Regions from separate parts of the Glaciihabitans sp. UYNi722 genome, predicted to be linked through region 2. Evidence: predicted binding sites of a transcription regulator. Region 2 holds the regulator's gene; the other holds the start of a gene.
What was found. The regulator HspR, encoded in region 2, represses chaperone genes until heat shock. The targets are predictions, from matches to a motif close to AAGTTGAGTCNNNNNGACTCAACTT.
Positions count from the first base shown of each region.

Region 1 (11,885 bases), on a different contig from region 2:
CGGTGGCACCGCCGCGAACTTCGTTGGAATCACCGCCGGTCGCGGCTGGGTGTTGGAGCAAGCCGGCTGGGACATCAACGCACAGGGCTTCAACGGCGCCCCACGCATCACGGTGCTCGCCGGCGCCGAGCGTCACATCTCCGTGGATCTCGCGTTGCGGTATTCGGGGCTCGGTCTGCCGACACTGGTCGACGCAGATGACCAGGGCCGCATTATTCCGTCCGCCCTCGCCTCTGCGCTCGACGACGTGGACGGGCCGGTAATCGTGTGTCTGCAGGCAGGCAACCTGCACTCGGGCGCATTCGACCCGATGCGTGAGTGTAGCGACCTGGCCCATGCGAAAAACGCCTGGGTGCATGTGGACGGCGCCTTCGGATTGTGGGCGGCTGCGTCGCCGCAGTTTGTCGACGCGCTGGACGGTGTCGATCTCGCCGACTCCTGGGCGACCGATGCGCACAAGACGCTGAATGTTCCCTACGACTGTGGCGTCGCTATCGTCTCCAAGAAGGATGCCGCGGTGAAGGCGTTCGGAGTGCAGGCGAGTTACCTTACTCGTGACGGTGCGATGACTGACCCTATGGAGGTGACGCCGGAGATGTCACGTCGCGCGCGTGGCGTCCCGGTCTGGGCGGCGCTCAGGCAACTGGGGCGCACCGGCGTGGTCGACATGATCGACAGGCTCGCTGAAAATGCACGGGCGCTAGCGTCCGGTCTCGGTGCGCTGGGCGGAGTCACGGTGTTGAACGACGTGGTGTTCACCCAGGTGTCGCTGTCGTTCGGCGCGGATGAACGTACCCGGGAGGTCACGGCTCGACTCATCTCGGATGGCACCGTCTGGATGTCGGGGTCCAAGTGGAATGGCCACGACATCCTGCGCATCTCAGTCAGCAATTGGTCGACGGATGCCGCGGAAGTCGCGATCGCGATAGCAGCGGTGAAGCGTGCGATCGCAGCAGTCGGAATCGAGCCGGACTAGACGAAGGTCCCAGGGACGTCGTAAACGGCTGGCGTGTGCTCCGTCTCTGTGAGGGCAGCTGGATCACGTCGTCACACCCAGAAATATGGTGGCCGCCTGCCGGGATCTACCGTTGGTACCCGGTCGCAACATGGTGCGCCGACGCGATCGGGATGAACGGGTGACTCTTCCGGCCGAATGGTTCGCGCGCGATCTCCCGGCCCGGAGGTCAGCCGCGCTTGGTCGGTCGCGCCGCACGTGTGCGCCCCAGCGGAAAGAGGAAGCGACCGAAGAGTCCGAGAGCCGTCCAGGTCGTGAAGGGGAGCGAGGCGAAACTCAGGAAGAGTGCTGTGCCGCCTATCCAGCCCGCAGGCAGTTGACGCAACACAGCCCAGCCGGTGACCTTGGTGAGCAGCACGAGCGCGGTGACGAGCACAGCGACGACGACGATGTGCACGGCGAGCTTCGTCTGCGTGGAACCGGGGCCCTGTACCCACCCGGTAAATGAAACGCCACAGAGCGCGCCAGCTGCGAGGGTGAGAAAGAATGGCGTAGGTTCCAGACCCGCGCCCCGCAGGTACCACAGCATGGCGATCAGCCAGCAGGGAATCGCATAGGTGGCGAATGGCTAGCATGAAACGTATCATAACTTGCTGCGCCAGCGGCAAAAGTGGCAACTCGCTGCCGAAAGCTGCGACGCCCGGAGGATCGGCCGGCACAACGCCTACGCGGCGACCTCGGCGAGGTAACGCTTGACAGCTTCGGCTGCGGCCTCGTGGTCGACGACATCCGGTTCCCCGGAGGTGCCGATGGTCGCCACGAGTTCGCCGTTGACGAAGATCGGGATGCAGCCACCCCAGAACTTGTAACTGTCGTCCAGGCCGTCCGCGAGGGAGGGGTCGGCGTCTTTCTTCAGCCTGGCGAGCAGCGAACTGTGGCCGAATTTCGTGGCGACGAGGATCTTGCCCTGGATGACATCCGCGTTCCGCTGCCCTGTGCTGCCGAGCTGCGCGCGGTAGGCGAGTTCGTCGCCGATGTGGACGTCTACGGCGAGGTTGCGCTCCCACTCGCGGATGACGCCAACGGCGATCTCGCCGAGCCTCACCGCATCATCCCTGAGGAACGATGCGACGTTGGCGACGGGCTCGCTCTGGAGCTGCTCGATCGTGTAGAGGGGTTCTGGGCGAGTCATGGCTATTCCTTTGTTGTGGGCGAACATAGGGCAGCTTAGCCACGCACCGTCGCGCCGAGCGTGTTGTGCCGAGCAGACGCATTCGACGGGCTGCGGGAATGAAACGCGGCGCTCGACGTTAAGTTGAGTCAAGGGCACTCAAGTTTCCACAGGAGGTCTCATGCCTAACAGTTTTGAACCCGAAGAGAACGGCAGCAACTCGTTTGACGAGTTTCTCGCACGCTATCTCGAAGGCGAACGCGCGGCGCAGTCCGGGCGCTCGATCGACATCAGCCGCCTGCTGAGCCGTCGCAGCCGTGACGTTCTGGCCCAGGCCGGCCGTTTCGCCGTCGAGCACGGCCACAGCGAGTTGGACGCACTCCACATTCTGCGCGTGCTCGCCAGGCTCCAGCCGGCCGCCGACGTCATCACGCGCGTCGGCTCCGACCCCGCAGCCGTTGCGGATGCCGCGGAGCAGCGCCTGCCGGAGGCATCCGCAGAACGTACCGATGCGCCGGTACTCACGCAGTCCGGCCAGCGCGCGCTGTTCCACGCCTACCAGGTGGCCCGCGCCTCCGGGTCGACCTATATCGACCCTGAGCACCTCTTCTTCGCCCTGGTGATCAACCAGGATTCCCCGGCCGGCCAGGTGCTGGCTGCTGCCGGCGTGACACCTGAGGCGCTGCAGTCGGGGATGCGGGAGACAGTGAACGCCCAGGGAGCGGATCCGGTGGGGGTGTCATCCGAGTCCGAAACGCCGATGCTCGACAGGTTCGGCATCGACCTCACGGCTATGGCACGTTCCGGCGACCTCGACCCGGTGATCGGTCGTGCCGACGAGATCGAGCAGACCATCGAGATCCTCTCGCGGCGCACCAAAAACAACCCGGTGCTGATCGGCGAGGCCGGTGTCGGCAAGACAGCGATCGTCGAGGGTCTTGCCCAGGCGATCGTTGACGGCGGTGTGCCGCAGCAGCTGCGCGACAAGCGTGTCGTCTCCCTCGACCTGCCGGCGATGCTCTCCGGTACTCGCTACCGCGGCGACTTCGAGGAGCGTCTCACCAAACTGATGGATGAGATCAGCGCTCACCAGGCGGAGATCATCGTCTTCGTCGACGAACTGCACACCGTCGTCGGTGCTGGTGGCGCGGGCGAGGGCGGCATGGACGCCGGCAACATCCTGAAGCCGCGACTGGCCCGCGGCGAGCTGCACGTTGTTGGAGCAACCACCCTCAAGGAATACCGCTCGATCGAGAAAGACCCGGCGCTCGAGCGTCGCTTCCAGCCGGTGCAGGTCGGTGAGCCCAGCATCGAGGATGCCGTGCTCATCCTCTCCGGGCTGCGCAAGGCCTACGAAGATCACCACGGTGTGCGGTACACCGACGAGGCCATCCGTGCCTCCGTCGAGCTGTCTGCTCGCTACGTGCCCGACCGCTTCCTTCCCGACAAGGCCATCGACCTGATCGATCAGGCCGGTGCGCGGCTGCGTCTCAAACTCGGCTCGCAGGTGGACGTCTCCGGCCTGCTCCGGGAGCTGGCCGAACTCGAGTCGTCGAAGAACTCCGCGGTCGCCCTCGAACACTATGAAGAGGCATCACGGTTGCGCGACCAGATCGACGCCGTGCACACCAGGCTCGATGCTGCCAGGCCGACCACGGCATCCTTGGACCAGTCTGCAGCGATCGAGTCGGCTGAAGTCGAGTCGGCCGTGGTCGACGAGGCAGAGATCGCCGCCGTGATCTCCCGCGCGACCGGCATCCCGGCCAGTCGCCTGACCGAGGTCGATCGTGAGCGCCTGGCACGGCTCGACGTCGAACTGCACGAGCGTGTGGTCGGACAGGACGACGCCGTGGCCGTCGTCGCGAAGGCGGTACGGCGCAACCGCACCGGCATGGGTGACCAGAACCGGCCGGTCGGCAGCTTCCTCTTCCTCGGCCCGACAGGCGTAGGAAAGACAGAGTTGGCCAAGGCGCTGGCGGAGTCCCTCTTCGGTGACGACAAGGCGATGCTGCGGTTCGACATGAGCGAGTTCGGCGAACGCCACACGGTGAGCCGACTCGTCGGTGCCCCTCCCGGTTACGTCGGGTATGACGAGGCCGGCCAGCTGACCGAACGCATCCGTCGCAACCCCTACTCGGTCGTACTGTTCGACGAGATCGAGAAGGCACACCCCGACGTCTTCAACCTGCTGCTGCAGGTTCTGGATGATGGGCGGCTCACCGATGGACAGGGTCGCACCGTCGACTTCCGCAACGCCGTGATCATCATGACCTCGAACCTCGGTTCGGAGTTTCTTGCCAGCCGGGGCGGCGCGCTGGGCTTCGTCGCGAGTACCGAAAACGCGGCGAACAAGGTCATTGCGGAGAAGGAGTTGCGCAACCGGGTGATGGGCAAGCTGCGGGAGGCGATGCGACCCGAGTTCCTCAACCGCATTGACGAGATCGTGCTGTTCCGCAAGCTCGAGACCGAGCAGCTGCACGACATCGTGCGCCTGCTGATCCGCTCTACCGAGGCTCGGCTGGCGGCGCGGAACATCGAGCTCACCGTGTCCGAGGAGGCGATCGACTGGATCGCCGAACACGGGTACGAGCCAGAGTACGGTGCCCGGCCGTTGCGTCGCGTCATCCAGCGCGAACTCGATGATCGGATCGCGGACCTGCTGGTGACCTCGGACCTCACGGACGGCGGAACCGTGACCGTGGTCGTGAACGACGACACCCTCGTCGTCGAAGCGCACCAGGTCGCGGAGCTGCCACTGGCCGCGTAGCCGGCAGCAGCAGCGCAGAAGGGCGGGCGACTTCGGTCGCTCGCCCTTCTCGTGTCTACGGGTAGCCGCCGGTTCGTAACCTGTTTCTCCGGAGGAATCTGCTTCTGCCCCGGGGTATCCGCTCATCGCGGGCATGTATGCCCCAATCCTCCGGAGAAACGACATCGGGCGCCGCGCGGGCGACTACTCCGTCACGGGATCGCCCTCGTTGCGGTCTCCGACGCTCCCGGGACGATTCAGGCCAGCGGCGGCAGCAGCCCACGCATCCCGGCGAGAGAGCGGGCGATGAGTAGCGACGGGTCGACTATTTCATTGCGACGGATGAGGTCGTCCAATTCGTCGACGGTCATCCGCACTGTACGCACCTGCTCGGTCGGATCCGAGAGGTCAGCGGATGCCGCGGCGGTGACCCGACAGAAGAACAGGTGCACGGCCCACGCCGACCGACCGGGGTTGGCCGCGTAGCTGTACAACGGTTCGAGTCGCGCCGGCTCGAGGCCGGCCTCTTCGCGGCATTCGCGCGCCGCGGCATCCATCGGCTGCTCGCCATCTTCGCCGGCTCCGCCCGGCAGGTCTTAGATCCAGCGCTCGAGCGGGTAGCGGTATTGCCTTGCCAGGCACAGCATGTCGTTCTCGTCGACGATGAGAACGGCGGCCGCGAACGGCACACTCTCGTCGACTTCGTAGGTGGCATGTTGCCCAGTGGGTAGCACCACATCGTGCTCGGAGATGATCGATCGCCCGCGGTAGACAGTGCGAGAGCCGCGCTTGTGCCAGTGGGTTTCGGGCTGGTCCTCGCTCGTCGCAGTCATACCGACATCATCGCCGATTCCGCGACGGGAGCGACCATACCGAGCTCGCGACCATGGCCCGACGGATGCCAACAGCCGCTCGAGCGGCTGTCGGCACCCCTCGAGATCCGACGCTTCGACCATCGCCCGTGCGTCCTGCACTCTGCTTCCGCCGATCGTGGCCAAGAAGCTAGTTTCGCGGCTGCGGCCGCGCACCGATACTGTGCCAAATGAAGGAGATCTTGAACGTTCTGGCGGTTGTGGCTCCGAGAATCCAGGGATGTCAGGCGGCGGTGCCTTCATTTGGCACCGAACGAACCCACGCACCGAACGAACCCACGCACACACGCACCGAACGAACCCACGCACACACGCACTCACGCACCGGCGCAAACGCTACGCCGCCACTGCCATAGCGCTCGCCGCCAGCACCTGCAGCGCGGCGATCCCATCGCGGGAAAGGATCGACTCGAGGTGCCCCTGCACGGAGGCGAATCCGGGGCCGCGCAGCGCGAAGACGTCGCGGCTGGCGGGGTCGACGCTGCCTTCGACCCGGTCGGGCAGGGAGCCGCCAGGAGCGAGGCGTGCGGTGAAGGTGTTGTAGAAACCGACGACCGCCGGGGTGCCGAAGAGGTCGATCTCGAGCGGTAGCCCCTGGCGCGGTCGATCCAGCCGGTCGATGCCGAGACCGAGCTTCGTTGCGAGCACCTGGTGGCTGAGGCAGACGGCGAGCAGCGGCAGGCCGACGGCTCGACGCGCGTCGATCACCTCGCCGATCTTGCGGACGCGGGCGGAGCCGAGGTCCAGCGGATCGCCGGGTCCGGGGCCGCAGACCAGCAAGTCGGCGTTCTCGATATCCGCATCCTCTAGAGTGCTCCAGTGCACAATGCGCACCTCCATACCGAGATGGCGCAGCTGGTGGCCGAGCATGGTGGTAAAGCGGTCCTCGAAATCGACGATGGTGGCACGGCGCCCTGCGAAGCCGGCCTCCGGTTCCGGCTGCTGGTCGTTCATCCAGAACGGGGAGAGCTGTGCGTTGCGACGCTGCAGTGCATCCTGAATTACCGGGTCGTCGGCGAGAGGAGCGTGACGCGCGACATCCACGGCGGGCAGCAGTCCGAGCGCCGCGAGCACCCCGCTCGCTTTACTGTGGGTCTCCTTCACCTCGCTGGCCGGTACCGAGTGACGCACCAGGGTCGCACCAGCCGCGACCCTGACAGTCCCATCGCCCGCGAGCTGCGCGGTACGGATGAGAATGGGCGCGTCGAGCGAGAATCCGCCGCCGTCCTCGGGCGAGATGAGGGCTGCAACGCCCGCGTAATAGCCGCGTCCCGCGGTCTCGTGCCGTTCGATCACCGCGCAGGCGTTCTCCATAGGAGACCCGGTGACCGTCGGTGCGAACATCGTCTCGCGCAGCACGTCTCGCACGTCGAAATCACTGTGCCCGCGCAGCAGGTATTCGGTGTGGGTCAGCCGCGACATCTGCTTGAGGTACGGCCCATGGATGAAACCGCCGGAGGCGCAGACGGCGCTCATCATCTTGAGTTCCTCGTCCACCACCATGAAGAGCTCCTCCACCTCCTTGGTGTCGCCGAGGAACTCCAGGAAGCCCTCGCGGTCGGGGCCGGTCGACGGATGTCGGTAGGTACCGCTGATCGGGTTCATTGTCACCACACCCCGCTCGACCGACACGTGACGTTCGGGTGAGGCGCCGACCAGGGCGATGTCGGGGGTGACGATCGCGAAGGTCCAGTGCGCTCCCGACTCACGCTCGAGCAGCCGGCGCAGCAGATTGGGGGCGAGACTGCGTGCCGGGGTTCCGGTGGTGGCGATGAAGTCGCGGCGGATCACGAAGTCGGCTCCCTCGCCTCGCCCGATCTCGTCGTCGATGACGTGTTGCACGATGTCCGCATATTCTTCGTCGGGAATGTCGAAACCGACGGCGGTCACGTCGATCTCCCCGGTGGGAAGTATCCGGATCGCCTCGTTGCGCGGCACGGACTCGCGCTGTTCGACGATCATGCAGCGCAGCGGAGCGCCGTCGTCATGTGCGCGGTAGCCGCGTTCGGCGACCTGGCGGAAGGGCACGATGCTGAGCACCTCGCGGCGGATGCCCGCGGCATCCGTCAGCGGGATGTCGGCGAGCAGTGCAACGTCGACGATGGGGCCCGCGAGGACTTCGAGGTCGTCGCGACCGGCGCGCGCCAGCAGCGCATAAGCCTCGGGTGGTGTCGCGCCGAGGATCTCATCGAGCAGGGTCATGGGTGGCTCCATCTCTCAGTGCCATCCGTACCGAGGCCGAAAAAAAGACCGCCCCGGTAACGGGAGGCGGTCGAATCTGTTCGTCAGACAGCAGCCGCCTATCGGCGGAGCCACCAGGAGGCGCGTGCTGCGGTCATGGGAATCATGCTAGCGCACCGGTGACAAAATCGAATCCTGTATCCGTCGACCTCAGTGTGCCGGCTCGTGACGGCGTGTGCCAGGCACGACCGATCTCGTCGGCACCCTCTCGAGCTGAACTGACGCTATGTCTGCGGAAAGTGCCTGGTGACGAAATCGAGGGTCGACATGTCTTCGCCGCCGGGCGTCGTCGACCAGTTCTTGTCACCGAGGTATGCCCAGAGCGCGATGCGGAAGCCCCATCCGCCGATTCCTGGTGCGTTCGGGATGCCGCTCACGTCGTAGATTCCGCAGTTCAGGATCACCGCCCGCAGCTGGTCCTTCGACAGCGCCGGTATGAGCCCGAGGCGCTTGGCGTAGGCGGGATTAGTGGTGAGAGTTGCGAGCTGGCTGGTGAACTGCGCTCCCGCGGAATCGCCGGCGATGATGATCCGGTCGGGGTCGATCCCGTACTCGTCGGCGTGCGCGACGAGAAACGCGAGCGCATCGTTCAGCTGGGTGATTGCCGTCGGATAGGTGGCCTCCAGGGCGATCGAGTAGTCGAGGCTCACGGTGGCGTAACCGTGCGACGCGATGATCTTCAGGTACGGATCAACATCCTCCCTGTGCCCGGAGACCCAGGCTCCACCGTGGATCCACACCACAGTCGGGAGCCGAGCAGATGCGGTCTCCGGCGTGAAGACGTCGAATTTCTCGTTCTGGTTGGAGCCATAGGCCACGTCGAGTTTTCCGCCAACACCGCTCTTCGGAACCTAGGGCAACATCTCATTAATCGTGTCCTGTGCCCCTTTTTCGAACAACCCTCTGATGAGGAGGGCCGCAGGCCATGGGCTCACCACCCAGACGATCGCAGCTATCACTCCGAGCGCGAGCAGGCCGGTAGGTATGACTCTCCCCGGACGACGGAACCATGGCTTCGGAGTTTTCGTCATGGCTAGACCCTATCGGCGCGTGACTAGCCCCAGAGTGCTGGCTGGACTGGTGTTTCGGTGCGCGGACGCCGAGGTCCATCGAGCCGCTCCTGAAGTCGGATGGCATCGAATGGCGAGCGCGTTCCCCTGTTGTCGGGATTGTCGAAATAGACGAAGACATCCCGCCCGCGACCGTCAGCGCAGCCCTCGCCGCTCAGCCATCCATTGATGAGGGTTGCCCATTCGTCCAGGTCTGCATCGCTGTACCCGTTGGGGCGCGTGGTCACGTCGCCGTGCAGCCGCACGTATGCGAAGTCAGAGGTGATATCGCGGAACTCGGGCCAGCGTGGGGTATTCGTGACGACTATGGCCACGTCGTAGCGTCGCAGCAGTTCGAGGAAGCGCGGATTGGAGAAGCTGGGGTGGCGCACCTCGAAGGCGTGCCGGATCGGTCGGTTCGGTGCGTCCATCCAGCGATCGTTGACACTCGTCGTGGCGTACTGCTCGATGAGCTGCCGCGCCTCGTCGATCGAGTGGGGGAGCACTGCGAGAAACTCCTCGACCACGGTCGGCTGGAAAGCAAGGTATTCGGAGATCTGCCAGAGAAACGGTCCCAATTTTTCCTCGAGGGCGAGTGGGCCAGAGGCGAGGAAGTTGGCCACGTTCATGGCTGGATTCCTGAGGAGTTGATCGTGCGTGACCATCTGGCTGCCTTTGACTGAGAAGACGAACCCGTGGGGCGTTCGTCTCCGCCAGTCCCGGAAGGTCTTCGGTTCTTGTAGGCCGTGGAACGTCGCGTTTATTTCCAGTGACGCTAGATGGTCGGATGCATATTCGAGTTCTCGGCGCTGCACGTGACCGGGCGGGTAGAAGTGCCCTCGCCAGTGTGGTTTGTTCCACGCTGAAGTCCCCACCACGGCCCGTACCTCGTTCACGGCTTCCGCCAATCTCGCTGTTTCTCCCGAGTGACTATCTTCTCCGCTTTTACGGAGGGACAACCGCGAAGGCCTTCACCGAAAGCAAAAAATGAAAACGTGGCTGCGGATCGAGCAAATAAGAAGGTGCGTAGTACTGTCGAGGAGATCCGCGCGGCGCGCATAGTGCCGATCGTGACCATCGACGACGCGGCCCGTTCCGACGAACTGGCAGCCGCACTGCTGCGTGGCGGAATCACTTCGGTCGAGATTACGCTGCGTACGCCAGAGGGACTCGCGGCGGTCAGTGCCTTTGCTGTGCGTGGAGATATTCTCGTCGGCGCGGGTACGGTACTCACACCCGAGCAGGTGGAGGAGGCGGCGGGCCGTGGCGCGCAATTCGTCAGCTTCGACCTCTGGGAGGGAGGCAAATACAACGTCGCCCGCAGCTCCGGACTGAACCTCATCTCCCGGTAGCGGGCGGTGCGGTAACGTCAGAGCCGCATTCGAACCGAGGAGAGCATCGCGATGACCGATCTGAGTGGCCGACAGTACCGTCTGGAATCCGGCAGCTATCGTGCGACGGTCGCGAGTGTCGGTGCTTCGCTCAGGGAGTTGACCTTCGACGGGCGCCGCCTCGTCGTCCCTTTCAACGCGGCTGAGGTGCGTCCAGCTTTCCGAGGAGCCACCCTCGCGCCGTGGCCGAACCGGGTCGTGGATGGGACCTATTCCTTCGACGGTACGGACTACCAGCTGAGCCTTACCGAACCATCGCGCCATCACGCACTGCACGGGCTCGCCGGGTGGCTCGACTTCTCGGCGCTGGAGGAGAGCGCTGACCGCCTGGTGCTCGGTGCCACCGTGGAGGCTCAGGTCGGGTATCCGTTCCGTCTCGAGCTGCGCATCGAATTCCGTCTCGACGACGGTGGACTCCACTGGTCGGTGTCGGCGCTCAACACCGGAGCGCTGGCGGCCCCTTTCGGCACTGGACCCCATCCCTACCTCGTCGCGGGCGACGGTCACGTCGACGACTGGGCACTCGAACTCCCGGCGAGCAGCGTCCTCACCGTGACCGCGGACCGGCTGATCCCCCTCGACCTCGACACCGTCGAGGGCGGCGAGTTCGATTTCCGCTCCTCCCGCACCATCGCCGACACCTTCATCGACCATGCCTTCACCGACATCACCCGGAACGAGAACGGCCTCGCGTCCGTGCGCGTACTGAGCATGGCAGGCACCGGCGTCGGGATGTCGTGGGGCACCGACTGCCCGTGGGTGCAGGTGCACACGGCCGACCGCCCCGCTCCCGAGCCGAGCCGCATCGGACTCGCAGTGGAACCGATGACCTGCCCTCCGGACGCCTTCAACTCCGGTACCGACCTGCTGGTCATCCAGCCGGGGGAGTCGGCTTCCGCCGGCTGGAGCATCCACGCGATCTGAGGCGGGGTAGGCGCGCTAGTTTTGTCTGGTGGACGCAACCAGGGCAGAACTCGAGCAGCGGTATGACGAACTCCGAGCGCAGAAACTGTCGCTCGACCTGACCCGCGGCAAGCCGTCACCGGAGCAGCTCGATCTCTCGAACGCCCTGCTCGAACTCCCGGGTGTAGGCGATTATCGCGATGCCTCTGGCACCGATTTGCGCAACTACGGCGGACCGGATGGGTTACCTGAGCTGCGCGCCATCTTCGGCGAACTTCTCGAGATCCCGACGGCGCAGCTGCTTGCTCTCGGCAACGCCAGCCTGTCGACCATGCACGACGTCGTCGTGCATGCGCTACTGCACGGGGTCCCCGGCGGCAGCGGTCCGTGGCGGGATGTCGAGAACCTCGCTGTCCTCTGCCCTGTGCCCGGCTACGACAGGCATTTCGCGATCTGCGAGGCGTTCGGCATCCGGATGATCCCCGTCCCCTTCGTCGATGGCCGACTCGATCTCGAGACGATCAGGCGCCTCGTAGCCGAGGACTCTGGCATCCGCG
Region 1 covers NZ_JBEPTL010000015.1:77,382-89,266, reverse strand. The annotation lists gene ABIB56_RS12110 (pyridoxal phosphate-dependent decarboxylase family protein) at 1-976, shown strand, start outside; gene ABIB56_RS12105 (hypothetical protein) at 1,185-1,544, opposite strand; gene ABIB56_RS12100 (heme-binding protein) at 1,680-2,147, opposite strand; gene ABIB56_RS12095 (ATP-dependent Clp protease ATP-binding subunit) at 2,308-4,893, shown strand; gene ABIB56_RS12090 (NUDIX hydrolase) at 5,130-5,465, opposite strand; gene ABIB56_RS12085 (NUDIX hydrolase) at 5,469-5,870, opposite strand; gene ABIB56_RS12080 (chorismate-binding protein) at 6,081-7,946, opposite strand; gene ABIB56_RS12075 (alpha/beta hydrolase) at 8,210-8,803, opposite strand; gene ABIB56_RS12070 (hypothetical protein) at 8,837-9,016, opposite strand; gene ABIB56_RS12065 (DUF72 domain-containing protein) at 9,040-9,909, opposite strand; gene ABIB56_RS12060 (hypothetical protein) at 10,030-10,386, shown strand; gene ABIB56_RS12055 (aldose 1-epimerase family protein) at 10,438-11,349, shown strand; gene ABIB56_RS12050 (aspartate aminotransferase type Ic) at 11,378-11,885, shown strand, end outside.
Region 1: a site for HspR is predicted at 2,268-2,292, ahead of ABIB56_RS12095 (ATP-dependent Clp protease ATP-binding subunit). Genes of this name have one in related genera too.

Region 2 (11,885 bases):
TAGGCGCGAATTTGAATGGCGGTGAGGGTGAGGGCGAGTATTAGCAGGATGATCGACAGCGCCGCAGAATAGCCGGCGTGGTACTGCTCGATGACCTGTTTGTAGACGTAGGTCGTCAGGAACTCGGTGCTTCGACCGGGCCCACCACCCGTGGTCAGGTAGACGATGTCGAAGGTCTTGAGGGCACCGATGCAGCCGGTGAGAGCGAGCGTCGCTGTCGTTCCCCGCACCTGCGGAAGGAGAATGTATCGGACGACCTTGAACGTTCCTGCTCCGTCAATGGCTGCGGCTTCGAACAGCGTCTGGTCGATTTGCGAAATCGCCGCCTGGTACAGAAGGAAGCTGAAGCCGGTCCACTGCCAGATGTTGATTGCGGCGATTGAATACAGTGCGAAGTGCGGGTCGGCGAGCCACGCGGAGTTAGCGCTGCTGATGCCAAGTGCATGCAGAAGGCCGTTGAACTGGCCATCGGGAGCGAGGATGCCGCGGAACGCAGTTGCGACAGCTGCCGGTGCGAGCACCACCGGGAGAAACATGACCACCTTGTAGATCGGGCGCCCGAAGACCGCGTTGCTCCCGAGCAGGATCGCCATGATGAGCCCCAGAACCATCTGGATCACGATGGTCAGAATGCCGAAGACGAGGACGTGCCCCAGAGCTTGCCAGAGCACGGGGTCCTCTGCGGCGGCGATGTAATTATCAAAGCCGACCTGCCGCCCGGAGGCGTCGATGCCGTTCCAGTTCAGCGTCGAGACCCAGCCTGTGTAGCCGATTCCCACGTAGATGACCCCGACAACGAGGATGGCAGCCGGAAGGATGTAGAGCCACGGCGTGATCGCCCGCTGGCCTGGGGTCCTTCCGTTCGACCGTCGTGAGGCTGGCGGTTTCACGGACGCGCTCTGCACCGGTGGCTTGTTGATGACGGTGGTGGTCATGGTGTCTGTCGGGCCCGATGATGTGCCACCGAGCCCGACATCCCTTCCTGTTGGATATCGGTGACGCTTACTTGCCGAAGGCGGTGTCGATAGCTTTCTGGACGGAAGCGGATGCCGCCGCCGGCGTCATCTGCCCAGAGGCGACTGACGACAGCGCCTGGCTCAGCGCGGTCGCAACATCGGCGTTCGTGATCTGTCGGGAACCGATAAGGTTTCCGATCTGCTTGGCCTGCTCAGCGAGAGCCGGCTTCTGCACGGCCGGATCTGCAAGGCCAGTGTCGGGCACCGGTACCGATTTGAGCGCGGGCGTCTGCAATGATGTCGCCATCATCGTCTGTGCCGTCTTGCTGGAGGTGAGCCACTGCACGAGAGTGAAGGCGGCTGCCTGCTTCGTGCTCTTGGCAGAGATAGCCCACCCAACGTCCGGTCCGCCGAAGAGACGCCCGGTTTCCTTGGCGCCACCGACAACATCGGGGAATGCTATCGGGACGAAGACGCTCGACTTGATCTGGTCACCGTAGGTCGCAGTGTTAGCAGCGAGGGTCGCGGTCGTCATGTGGTCGTCGTTCCAGGTTCCGAACGCGATCATCGCGGCCTGACCCTTGTTGAAGGCATCATTGGCATCCGGGTACTGTGTCGTTGCGAGCGCACCGGACTGAATGATTCCGTCGCTGAACAAGCTCTTCCAGATCGTGAACGCTTTGGTGAAGTCAGCGGAGTTGAACGAGGCCTTACCGTTGACCGCCTTATAGAAGGTGCCGGGCGTGATCTGATTGGCGATGGTCTGGTACACGTCGAGGTTGACCCAGTCATCCTTCGCACCCTGTATAAAGCACTTGACCTGGATGGCTTCGATCTTGGCGCAGGCCGTTTGCCATTCTGCGAGGTTGGTGGGCGGCGTCGCTCCGGCTTTGTCGAAGATGGTCTTGTTGTACCAAACCAGCCCCCCGCCTGTGATCATCCACGGGAGACCAACCTGCTTGCCACTGACGACGAGCTGGTCCGTTGCGTTCAGCTTCGACTTCCAGTCGGCGCCGATGTTCTTGGCGGCGAGCGGGGCGAGGTCGGCCGTGAGCGGCGCGAACTGCGTCGTCATAGCGCCCACCTGCAAACCGAAGACATCCGGACCCGAGCCCGAGGTGGCGGCTAGGCGTACGGCGTTCGGGTAGTCCGCGATCTGGATGAAGCGGTGCTTGACAGTGATGTTCGGGTGTTCCTTCTCGAACGCGGTGATCCACGCCTTATCCTGCGTGTTGTCCGGGTTCCACGACCACCAGTTGATGGTCTGCTTGGCGCTTGAGCTTGTCGTCGACGAGCCGGTCGAACAGGCGGTCATGCCGACAGCGGCAATCGCGATGACGGTGACGGCGGCGACCTTTGTCATCCACCCTTGTGCGGTGATTTTCATTGCTTTTCTCTCCAGTACTTCGGTGTAGGGAAGGTGGGTTTGTGTTCGGTTTGTCTTCTTGGGAGTCGCTTTCCGCTTATGGGCGGAAGGCGTTTTCGATCCAGAGCGCGCTCGGGAGCTCGACGAGCGCGATGACCCACTCGGCCACGTTTCGTGTTACCGGCGGTTTCTTGACCACGACTGTGAGCTCATGAATACCCACGGGCATGGAGAAGTCGATGAACTGTCCCACCGGCGCCATGTGCGGGGCAGGGAACAGGAGGTTGCTGCCCTGAGCTCCGTGGAGGTATTCCCCGTTGAGCCAGATGCGGTATTCCTCTGTCGAATTGAACATGAGTCGCACCTTCTCTCGGCCGCGGGCATCCACGCGGTAGCGCAGCAGCAGTAGTCGGTCTGTGAAATCATCGCGCGGCATCTGAACCCAGGTGCCGGGGAGGCTGGAGGCCGTGGTCGATATCTCGGGGAGTACGCTGCCGACGGGCGGCAGCTCCGAGTTGTCGCGCTCGGCCCACGAGCCGAAGGTCGTGTTGAAGTGGGCGACTTCGACGGCGATGGTGTGGCTGTTCGGGTCGAACTCTGAGCTCGTCGCCGAGGGGTGGTCGCCCGACAGGCGGTCGTGCAGTGAAATGACCAGGTCGGTGAATCCATCGAGCGTCGCTGGAGGGGTGATGCCGGTGATCTCCTTGTTGAGTACGAGATCGTTGCCGATAGGGGCGAGCCACTTCTCTTCAATGGAGTTCGGGTCGAGGATACCGAGGAGGGCGCCGATGGTGGCCGTCGAGCTGTCACAGTCTTCGCCGCAGTTGTTGGTGATGCTAATCCGCTCGGAGAATGTCGTGCCCATGAGCCAGCCCACGATGACGAAACCGGTGTTCTGGCGAACGTCGGTGAAGTCGTCGCTCCCGTACGTGTCGACAATGAGCTGGCGAACCACAGTCCAGTCGTCGTTCTCGAGCACCCATGCACGGGTATCGGTCACCACACCGAAGAGCTCACTGTCTTTCGGGATTCCGGTGAGGGCGCCATCCAAGAGCACGTCCGGGTCGGTCTCGACGAAGGCGAGGGACTGAAGGCGGGCGAGGAACTGCGCGGCATAGATGCCCTCGCCGTCGTGGTCGAAGCAAGCGTCTTCGTAGGCGTATGCGGCGGCGAGGTCTGGATTGCCCGGGGCAAGACACGCCCAGAGCTCTGAGCGGATTGCGGCCCCTTCGCCCTTGGTGAACCAATTGTCAAAGCTGCCTGTGTGGGGTGGCTCGAGTCCTTCGGCCAGGTTGCGCATGCCAACGCCGTATTCATTCCATGGGAACGAGACATGATCGCGCCAGGCCGCGGCGAAGACGTGGCGGTCGACTACCGGCGACTCCATTTCCCCCAGCACACAGGCGTAGAGCACCTGCAGGTCGAGGTCGTCGTTGGGGACCATTTCGGTCGGGACCGGGTAATAGAAGTCGGCGGTGAGGGGACCGGTCAGACCTTCGAACGTCTGGCCCAGAGTGCCACCAACGGCCTTTCCGAGCCAGCAGCCTTGGATCCTGTCACGCAACGTGGTCATCAACCAGTCCTTCACAGCGTCGTAAAATGAAACGGTTCACTTATGGAACCATGCTTTGATATTCTTCGCAAGTCCGAGGGGCAAAAGTTATGGCATTGGATTCCTTTTCCGGTCACGTTCCCATCCAGCGCACTGATACGCGGCGCGGGCCTCGTCGCGCCTGACACCGTCATCGCCGACAGCCGGCGTGTGGGCGCCTGGGTCCCTGTGTCGCATGGGAGGAAGCATGCCGGGTCGGGAGCCCGACCTGGGCCTGGTGTTAGTGAGCGCACTGGAACGCGGCCCACTCGGACACTCAGTCTGAGCGGGATCAGGCCCGCCGCGACGCGGCCACGGTGAACTTCGCGTTGCGGGCGACCTCACGGGTGTGGCCGACGATGCGCTGCAGCGCTGGGTGATATCCGAGGTGCGAGTTGTAAACAGTCCACAGCTCTCCACCGGAGCGCAGCACACGCGCGGCCTCCTCGAACAGTCCGTCCGCGATTCCGACGTGCACCGTAGCCCCGACGTGGAACGGCGGATTGAGCACTACCAGGTCCGCGCTCGAGTCCGACCGGCCGTTCAGCCCGACCTCGCGCACCACGGTCACGTCCAGTTCGTTGGCCGCCATTGTGGCGCCGGCCGACGCGACAGCAGCCCAGGACAGGTCCGTGGCGATCACGGTGGCGGTCGGGCGGTCCCTAGCGAGCGACGCGGCCAGGATGCCGGTGCCGCAGCCCAGGTCGATGACGGTCTCGGCATCCGGAACCGCACTATCGAGCACCGAGCGCAGAAACCGCGTGCCGATGTCGAGTTTTGCGCCGGCGAAGGCGGCGCCGTGCGCACAGATCCAGAGGCCGAGCTCCGGGTTGAACTCGCGCACCGGGTACTGAGATGGCGCAGGGTTGGCTGGGTCAGACCGAGGTGCACTGGCAACGAGCACCCGCGACTTCTGGCGGGCATGCGAGACGTCGAGTCGCTCGAAATGTCGCAGGAGCACCTCGTTCATCGCCACCGAGATGTGCTTGATGCGCCCGCCGGCGTACACGACCACCTCCGGGTCGGCATGCTCGGCGATGAGCCCCGCGAGCTCGTCGAGCTCCGCAAGGCCGCGCGGCAGCTGGAGGAGTACGACGCGGGCGCCATCGAGTACGTCTGCGCCGAGGGGCAGGCTCCGATAGTCGATGCCCGAGGCATTGCCGGCGAGAGCTTGCTCGCCGAGCAGCGAGTCCTGGAAGACACGGATGCTGCGTGCCCCCAGCCGCGCCGCGCCGATGGTGAGCGCACCGTAGTGGTCGCCGAGCACCACGATACCGTCAGCGGGCGCTGCGAACACGGCGGATGTCGCCTCGTCGAGGATCAGCCGGTCGCTGGCGTCCACGGCGAAGAGGTTGTCAGCCTCGACATCCGGAAACCGGCGGAGGCCGGAGAAGTCGAGGGAGGTCATCCGTCCAGTACAGCACGGTGCCGAGGGCGGAACTGCAGCGCACACGTTTCTCCGGAGGATCGCGGTTCGAAATCGATGCCGACCACGAATTCGTGCGGTCGGATGCCGAAACCTCCGGAGAAACGAGTTGGACGAGTCAGAAACGAACTGGCTAGTGAACCGCGACCGGCGCGCTCTCGCCGATGCTGCTCGAGCTTGAGGTTGAGGTCGAGGTCGAGGTCGAGACACCGTGCGGATTGGAGAGCGACACCCCGTGCCCGCGGCGCCGGAACAGCAGCGCAGACAGCACGGCTCCGACGGCGAAGAATCCTGCGCCCCACCAGTAGGCCGTGGCGTAGCTGTGGACAGCGGCCTGGGCTGCGACGGCGGCCGAAGGCGGCAGGTGCGAGGCGAGATAGTCCGTGGCCGCTGTTGCCGCGAGGGTGTTCAGCAGGGCGGTGCCGATCGATCCGCCGACCTGTTGGCTGGTGTTGACCATCGCCGAGGCGACGCCCGCAAATCGGCGGTCGATGCCGAGGGTCGCTGTCTGCATGGAGGCCGGCATGATCGATCCCATGCCGAAGCCGAGGATCATCAGCGGCGGGAGCAGATCTGCGGCGTAGGTGCTGGTGAGATCGACGTGGGTCAGGTAGACCATCCCGATGCCGGCGAGAGTCATGCCGAACGGAACCATGATCTTCGGCCCGAAGCGCGGCACGAAGATGTTGGTCGACAGTTGTGCCGCGAGCACCAGCATCCCGATCATCGGCAGGAATGACAGGCCGGTCTGGATCGGCGTGTAGTGCAGCGACGCCTGCAGGTAGTACGTGACGAACAGGAAGATCCCGAACATGCCCGCACCGGCGATCAGCACCGAGCTGTAGGCCGCACCGCGGTTGCGATCCAGCACGATGGAGAGTGGAAGCAGCGGATGCTCGGCACGGCGCTGCCAGAGCACGAAGGCGACCAGCAGCAGGCCGGATGCCACGAGGAAGCCCCAGGTGAGCGGAGAGCCCCAGCCCTCAGACTCCGCGTTCGAGAATCCGTAGACCAGGCTGAAGAGCGCGCCGGAGACGAAGAGCGTGCCCGGAATGTCGAGTTTCGGACGCGGGCCGGTTCGCTCTACCTGACTGACGAAGATGGCCGCACCGATCACGGCAACCACGGCGATGACGACGTTGATGTAAAGGTTCCAGCGCCAGTCGAAGTTTTCGGTGAGCACACCGCCGAGCAGCAGGCCGACGGCACCGCCGGCCCCAGCGATCGCGCCGAAGACCCCGAATGCGCGAGCGCGTTCCTTCGGGATGGTGAAGGTCGTGGTGAGCACGGCGAGCGCGGTCGGAGCGAGCATGGCACCGAAAGCGCCCTGCAGGGCGCGGGCACCGACGAGCATCCCGAAGCCGCCGGCAGCGCCACCCAGCGCGGAGGCTCCGGCGAAGCCGATCAGGCCGATGATGAAGGTGCGCTTGCGACCGATCAGGTCAGAAAGACGACCGCCGAGCAGCAGGAGGCTGCCGAATGCGAGGGAGTAGGCGGTGACGATCCACTGGCGCTCCCCGTTCGAGAAGCCGAGGTCGGCCTGGGCGGAGGGCAGAGCGATGTTGACCACCGTCGAGTCGAGCACGACCATGAGCTGGGCGAGGGCCACTGTGGTGAGCGTCCACCAGCGGCGAGAGGAGACAGGGGGCGCGATCACGGCGTCGGGTGAAACCAGGGAAGTGTGAGACATGAACGCCACTATATACGGTACTGTGGAGTTTCGGATCTTAACAGTTCCTAAATTGCCCATCAGGTCGAAGAATTAACCGTGCGGTAATATAGCCCGCATCAGGAAAGGGAGATTGCCGCAATGACGCAGCTCGATCTCGACCCAGTCACCGACCCCGACCCGGCGGAACAACCGTCGAAGCTGGGGCGAAAACGTGACCACACCCGCGACCCCGAGATTCTGGATGCCGCCCTCGAAGTGCTCGCCGAAACCGGGTACGACGGCATGACCATCGACATGGTCGCGGCGAGAGCCAAAGCAGGCAAGGCCACCCTCTACCGCCGATGGCCGTCCAAGGGTGAACTCGTGATCGATGCGGTCGCCTGTATGAAGACTGGCGACATCGACTACTCGCAACTGCCGGACACCGGGACCCTGCGCGGCGACCTCATCGCGATGATCAAGCCACATTCCATCGAGGACGGCGAGAAGAAACTGCAGATCATGGCCGGTCTCATGTCGATGCTCTCGCGGGCACCGGAGCTGGCGGATGCCGCCAACCAGGCGATCATCGAGCCGCGGGCGAGCGTCAATCGCATCCTCATGCGCCGGGCGATCGACAGGGGTGAGATCGCGGCCGACTGCGACGTGGAGACCCTGTCGCTCATCAGCCCGTCAATGGCGGCCTATCGCGTGCTGATCCTGCGGAAGACCGTGGACCGGGCGTTCCTGATCTCGCTGATCGATGGCGTGCTGTTGCCTGCCGTCGGACTCGGTCGCCCCGCCAGTGATGCCCCCGCCGGCAGTCGCCCTGCAAGCAGTCGCGCCGCGCGAAACTAGGCGCGCGGGCGCATAGCGTGCGCCATCCACCACCAGGCGAGCCAGCCGATGGCCGCATTCACGGCCAACGCGATCACAGCCGAGACGCCGAAGAAGGTCCAGAGGCCTGGCCAGAAGTCGTTCGAGCCCGACCCCGACGCCGACGCCGACGCCGAAGCGGAGGTCACGACCGTCGAGACGATCTGGCTGACAAAGCTGCCGATCCCGCCGATGATCCAGGAGGCGACGACTGCGATCGCCGTGCCGGCCCAGGTCACGCCCCACGGATGATTCACCCGGTGCGAGCGCAGGATGCGGCCGCTGACCAGGATCGCGACCGCCATCACGATGAAACCGAGCAGGGACACCAGTACGAGTGGCAGGATCCAGGCCGAGATGTTGATTCCGTCGAGGAACTGGCTCAGGCCATCCAGGCCGCGACCGGTATCGCTCGAACTGCTCGCCGCGTGCACAATGAAGGCGAAGAGCCCGACGAACAGTGCGATGCCGACGGGTATCGCCGCCAGCGCCCAGCCGATGCCGAGCAGCACGAAGCCGATGCTTCCGGCCAGGACCGTGCCGCGTTTCGCCCGCTTGGTGAGGGGCGGTCGCACCGGCTTCGGCCCGGCGGGGTAGGCGGGCTGCGAATACTGGATCGGATACGTCAACGTTCTCCCCGTTCGATCGATTCGTGGCTAAGCGGTCGCCAAACCACGACCTGCGTGTTGCGCTGCGACCTGGTACCGGCCCTCAGCGAGACGACTTCTCCGGACTCACCGCCGGCGAAGACCCGGCGACCGGGACGACTGAGAAGCTCTTCGGCCAGGGCATGCTCGAGGTCGCGGATGCGCTCCGACAGTTCGGCAACCTGGTTCTCCAACTGCAGGATACGACGGATGCCCTCCAGGCTCACGCCCTCCGCGCCCAGTCGTGCGATCTCCCGCAACTGCACGATGTCGCGCATCGAGTAGCGACGCGACTGCCCTGAGGTGCGCTGCGGCACCACGAACTCAAGGCGGTCGTACTGTCGAAGCGTCTGGGGATGCATGCCAGCGAGCTCCGCGGCGATCGCGATCGCAAAGACGGGGTCGGTGGCTTCCATGGTCAGCCCTTCGATTTCGCGAGCAGCTCCGCTCGCGGGTTCTCATCCGGTTGAAGTGCGGCGAACTTCTCCAGTGCCTCCTGGGCTTCGCCGCTGAGGTGGGCGGGCACCGCCACCTGCACGGTGGCGAGCAGATCTCCCGTGCCCTTCGGCGAGGTGACGCCGCGCCCCTTGACGCGGAGCACGCGGCCGCTCGGCGTACCTGCGGCGACCTTGAGTTTCACCGGCTCGCCGCCGAGAGTGGGAACCTCGATGGTCGCTCCGAGAGTGGCCTCAGTGAAGGTGACCGGCACATCCACCCGCAGGTTGATGCCGTCGCGTTCAAAGACTGGATGCTTGCGCACGGTGATCGTGAGCGTCAGGTCGCCGGGTGCGCCGCCATCCACGCTCGGCTCGCCTTTACCCCTGAGCCTGATTTTCTGGCCGTCGCTCACACCGGCGGGAATCTTCACACTGATCGGCTTGCCCTCTGCGGCCTGCAGTTTGACGGTGTCGCCCTGGATCGCGGTGAGGAAGTCGAGAGTGGTCGTGGCGGTGAGGTCGCGACCCTTGGTTGGACCGCCTGCGCCGCGGAATCCGCCGGATGACTGGCCGAACAGCCCACTGAAGATGTCGTCGAAACCACCGCCACCACCACCGGGCGAGTAGGCCGTGCGCTGGTTGCCGCCCTGGTTGAACATGCCGCCGAAGACATCCTCAAAGCCACCGGACTGGCCCTGGCCGCCGGAGGTGAAGCGCGCACGGCCTGGACCCATCGCGCGCATCTGGTCGTATTCTTTGCGCTGTTCGGAGTCGGCGAGCACGGCGTGCGCCTCACTGATCTCCTTGAACTTCGCCTCAGCCTTCGCATCCCCGGGGTTGGAGTCGGGGTGATATTTGCGGGCCAGCTTTCGGTAGGCCTTCTTGAGCTCGGCCGCTGAGATGTCTTTGGAGACGCCGAGTACGGCGTAAAAGTCCTTGTCGAACCAATCCTGGCTTGCCATGGGCGCCTCCGTTCTTTCTCAATCTACGTTGTGAATGCCGAACGAGGCCGCCGGTCGAGCCAGTCGAGACCGATCTCGACTGGCTCGATCGACGAAACTGCTCGATCGGCGCTGTCTTATTCTGCTGGTACTGAGACGGCGACCTTGGCCGCGCGCAGAAGTCGCTCACCCAACTTGTAGCCAGGAGCGATCACGTCCGCCACGGTATTGACCGTCACATCGGAGCTCGGCAACTGCACGAGAGCCTCGTGCTGGTGCGGGTCGAACACATCGCCCTTCTCGCCAACCGCGGTGAGCCCGAACTTCTCGAGGCTCGCGCGCAGCTTCTGGGCGATGACCGCCATGGGGCCGTCGGCGAGATCGCCGTGGGCCTCAGCGAGGGCCAGGTCGTCGAGCACCGGAAGGAGACTCTTCACCACCTCGGCGATGTTCAACTCGCGAGTCGCCTCCCGATCGCGCTCGACGCGCTTGCGATAGTTGGCGAATTCGGCCTGCACTCGCTTGAGGTCTCCGAGGATTTCGACGGCGGGGTCGACCGCGGCGTTCCCAGGGCCTGGTGAAGGAAGCTGCTCCCCTGCCAAGAACGCGAGATCGTCATCAGAAAATGACGTCTCGACATCCGGACCTTCGGCCTCGACGAGCCCCTCGGCCGCATCGTCGGCAGCCGAGGTCGGCTCCTCCGATGCGTCCTCGGGAGTCTTGTCGTCGACCATGATTACTTCTTCTCCGAGTCGGCCGCTGGCTCTTCGTCGTCCACAACTTCTGCGTCGACGATGTCCTCGTCATCGGCCGGTGCCTCTTCGGTAGGAGCCTCTTCCGAAGCACCCTCAGCGGATGCCGCCTGCTCCTGCGAGTAAATGGCCTGACCCAGCTTCTGCTGGCTTTCGCTCAGCGTGTCGAAGGCGGTCTTGACGGCCGTCTCGTCGTCGCCGGCCAGCGCGCTCTTCAGGGAGTCGACATCCGCCTGCACCTCGGACTTCACGTCGTCGGGCAGCTTGTCTTCGTTGTCTTTGATGAGCTTGTCGGTGGAGTAGGCGAGCTGCTCCGCGGTGTTGCGGGTCTCGGCCGTCTCGCGACGCTCCTTGTCTTCTGCGGCATGCTCCTCGGCCTCGCGCACCATGCGCTCTATGTCCTCCTTGGAGAGCGACGAACCACCGGTGATGGTCATCGACTGCTCCTTGCCGGTGCCCTTGTCTTTCGCGGACACGTGCACGATGCCGTTGGCGTCGATGTCGAAGGTGACCTCGACCTGCGGGATGCCACGGGATGCGGGCGCGATGCCCTGCAGCTCGAAGGTTCCGAGGTTCTTGTTGTCGCGGGTGAACTCGCGCTCGCCCTGGAAGACCTGGATCGCGACGGAGGGCTGGTTGTCGTCCGCCGTGGTGAAGGTCTCGCTGCGCTTGGTCGGAATGGCCGTGTTGCGCTCGATGAGCTTGGTCATGATGCCACCCTTGGTCTCGATACCGAGGCTCAGAGGGGTGACGTCGATGAGCAGAACGTCTTTGCGCTCGCCCTTCAGCACGCCGGCCTGGAGTGCGGCACCGACGGCAACGACCTCGTCAGGGTTCACGCCCTTGTTCGGGTCCTGGCCACCGGTGAGCTTCTTCACGAGGTCGACGACGGCCGGCATACGGGTCGAGCCACCGACGAGTACAACGTGCGCGACATCCGCGACCTTGATTCCGGCTTCCTTGATGACGTCGTTGAACGGCTTCCTGGTGCGCTCGAGCAGGTCAGCGGTCAGTTCTTCGAACTTGGCGCGGGTGAGTGTCTCGTCGAGGTTGGCTGGGCCATTCTCCGTGAGCGACAGGTACGGCAGCTGGATGCTGGTGCTCATGGAGCTTGAAAGCTCCTTCTTTGCCTGCTCCGAGGCCTCCTTGAGGCGCTGCTTGGCGATCTTGTCACCGGAGACATCGACACCCGTGGAGTCCTTGAAACGCTTGACAAGGTAGTCGACGACGCGCTGGTCCCAG
Region 2 covers NZ_JBEPTL010000013.1:82,540-94,424, forward strand. The annotation lists gene ABIB56_RS11140 (carbohydrate ABC transporter permease) at 1-935, opposite strand, end outside; gene ABIB56_RS11145 (ABC transporter substrate-binding protein) at 1,003-2,343, opposite strand; gene ABIB56_RS11150 (ADP-ribosylglycohydrolase family protein) at 2,420-3,895, opposite strand; gene ABIB56_RS11155 (class I SAM-dependent methyltransferase) at 4,206-5,321, opposite strand; gene ABIB56_RS11160 (MFS transporter) at 5,473-7,029, opposite strand; gene ABIB56_RS11165 (TetR/AcrR family transcriptional regulator) at 7,150-7,848, shown strand; gene ABIB56_RS11170 (hypothetical protein) at 7,845-8,495, opposite strand; gene ABIB56_RS11175 (heat shock protein transcriptional repressor HspR) at 8,492-8,929, opposite strand; gene ABIB56_RS11180 (DnaJ C-terminal domain-containing protein) at 8,932-9,912, opposite strand; gene ABIB56_RS11185 (nucleotide exchange factor GrpE) at 10,029-10,625, opposite strand; gene dnaK (molecular chaperone DnaK) at 10,628-11,885, opposite strand, start outside.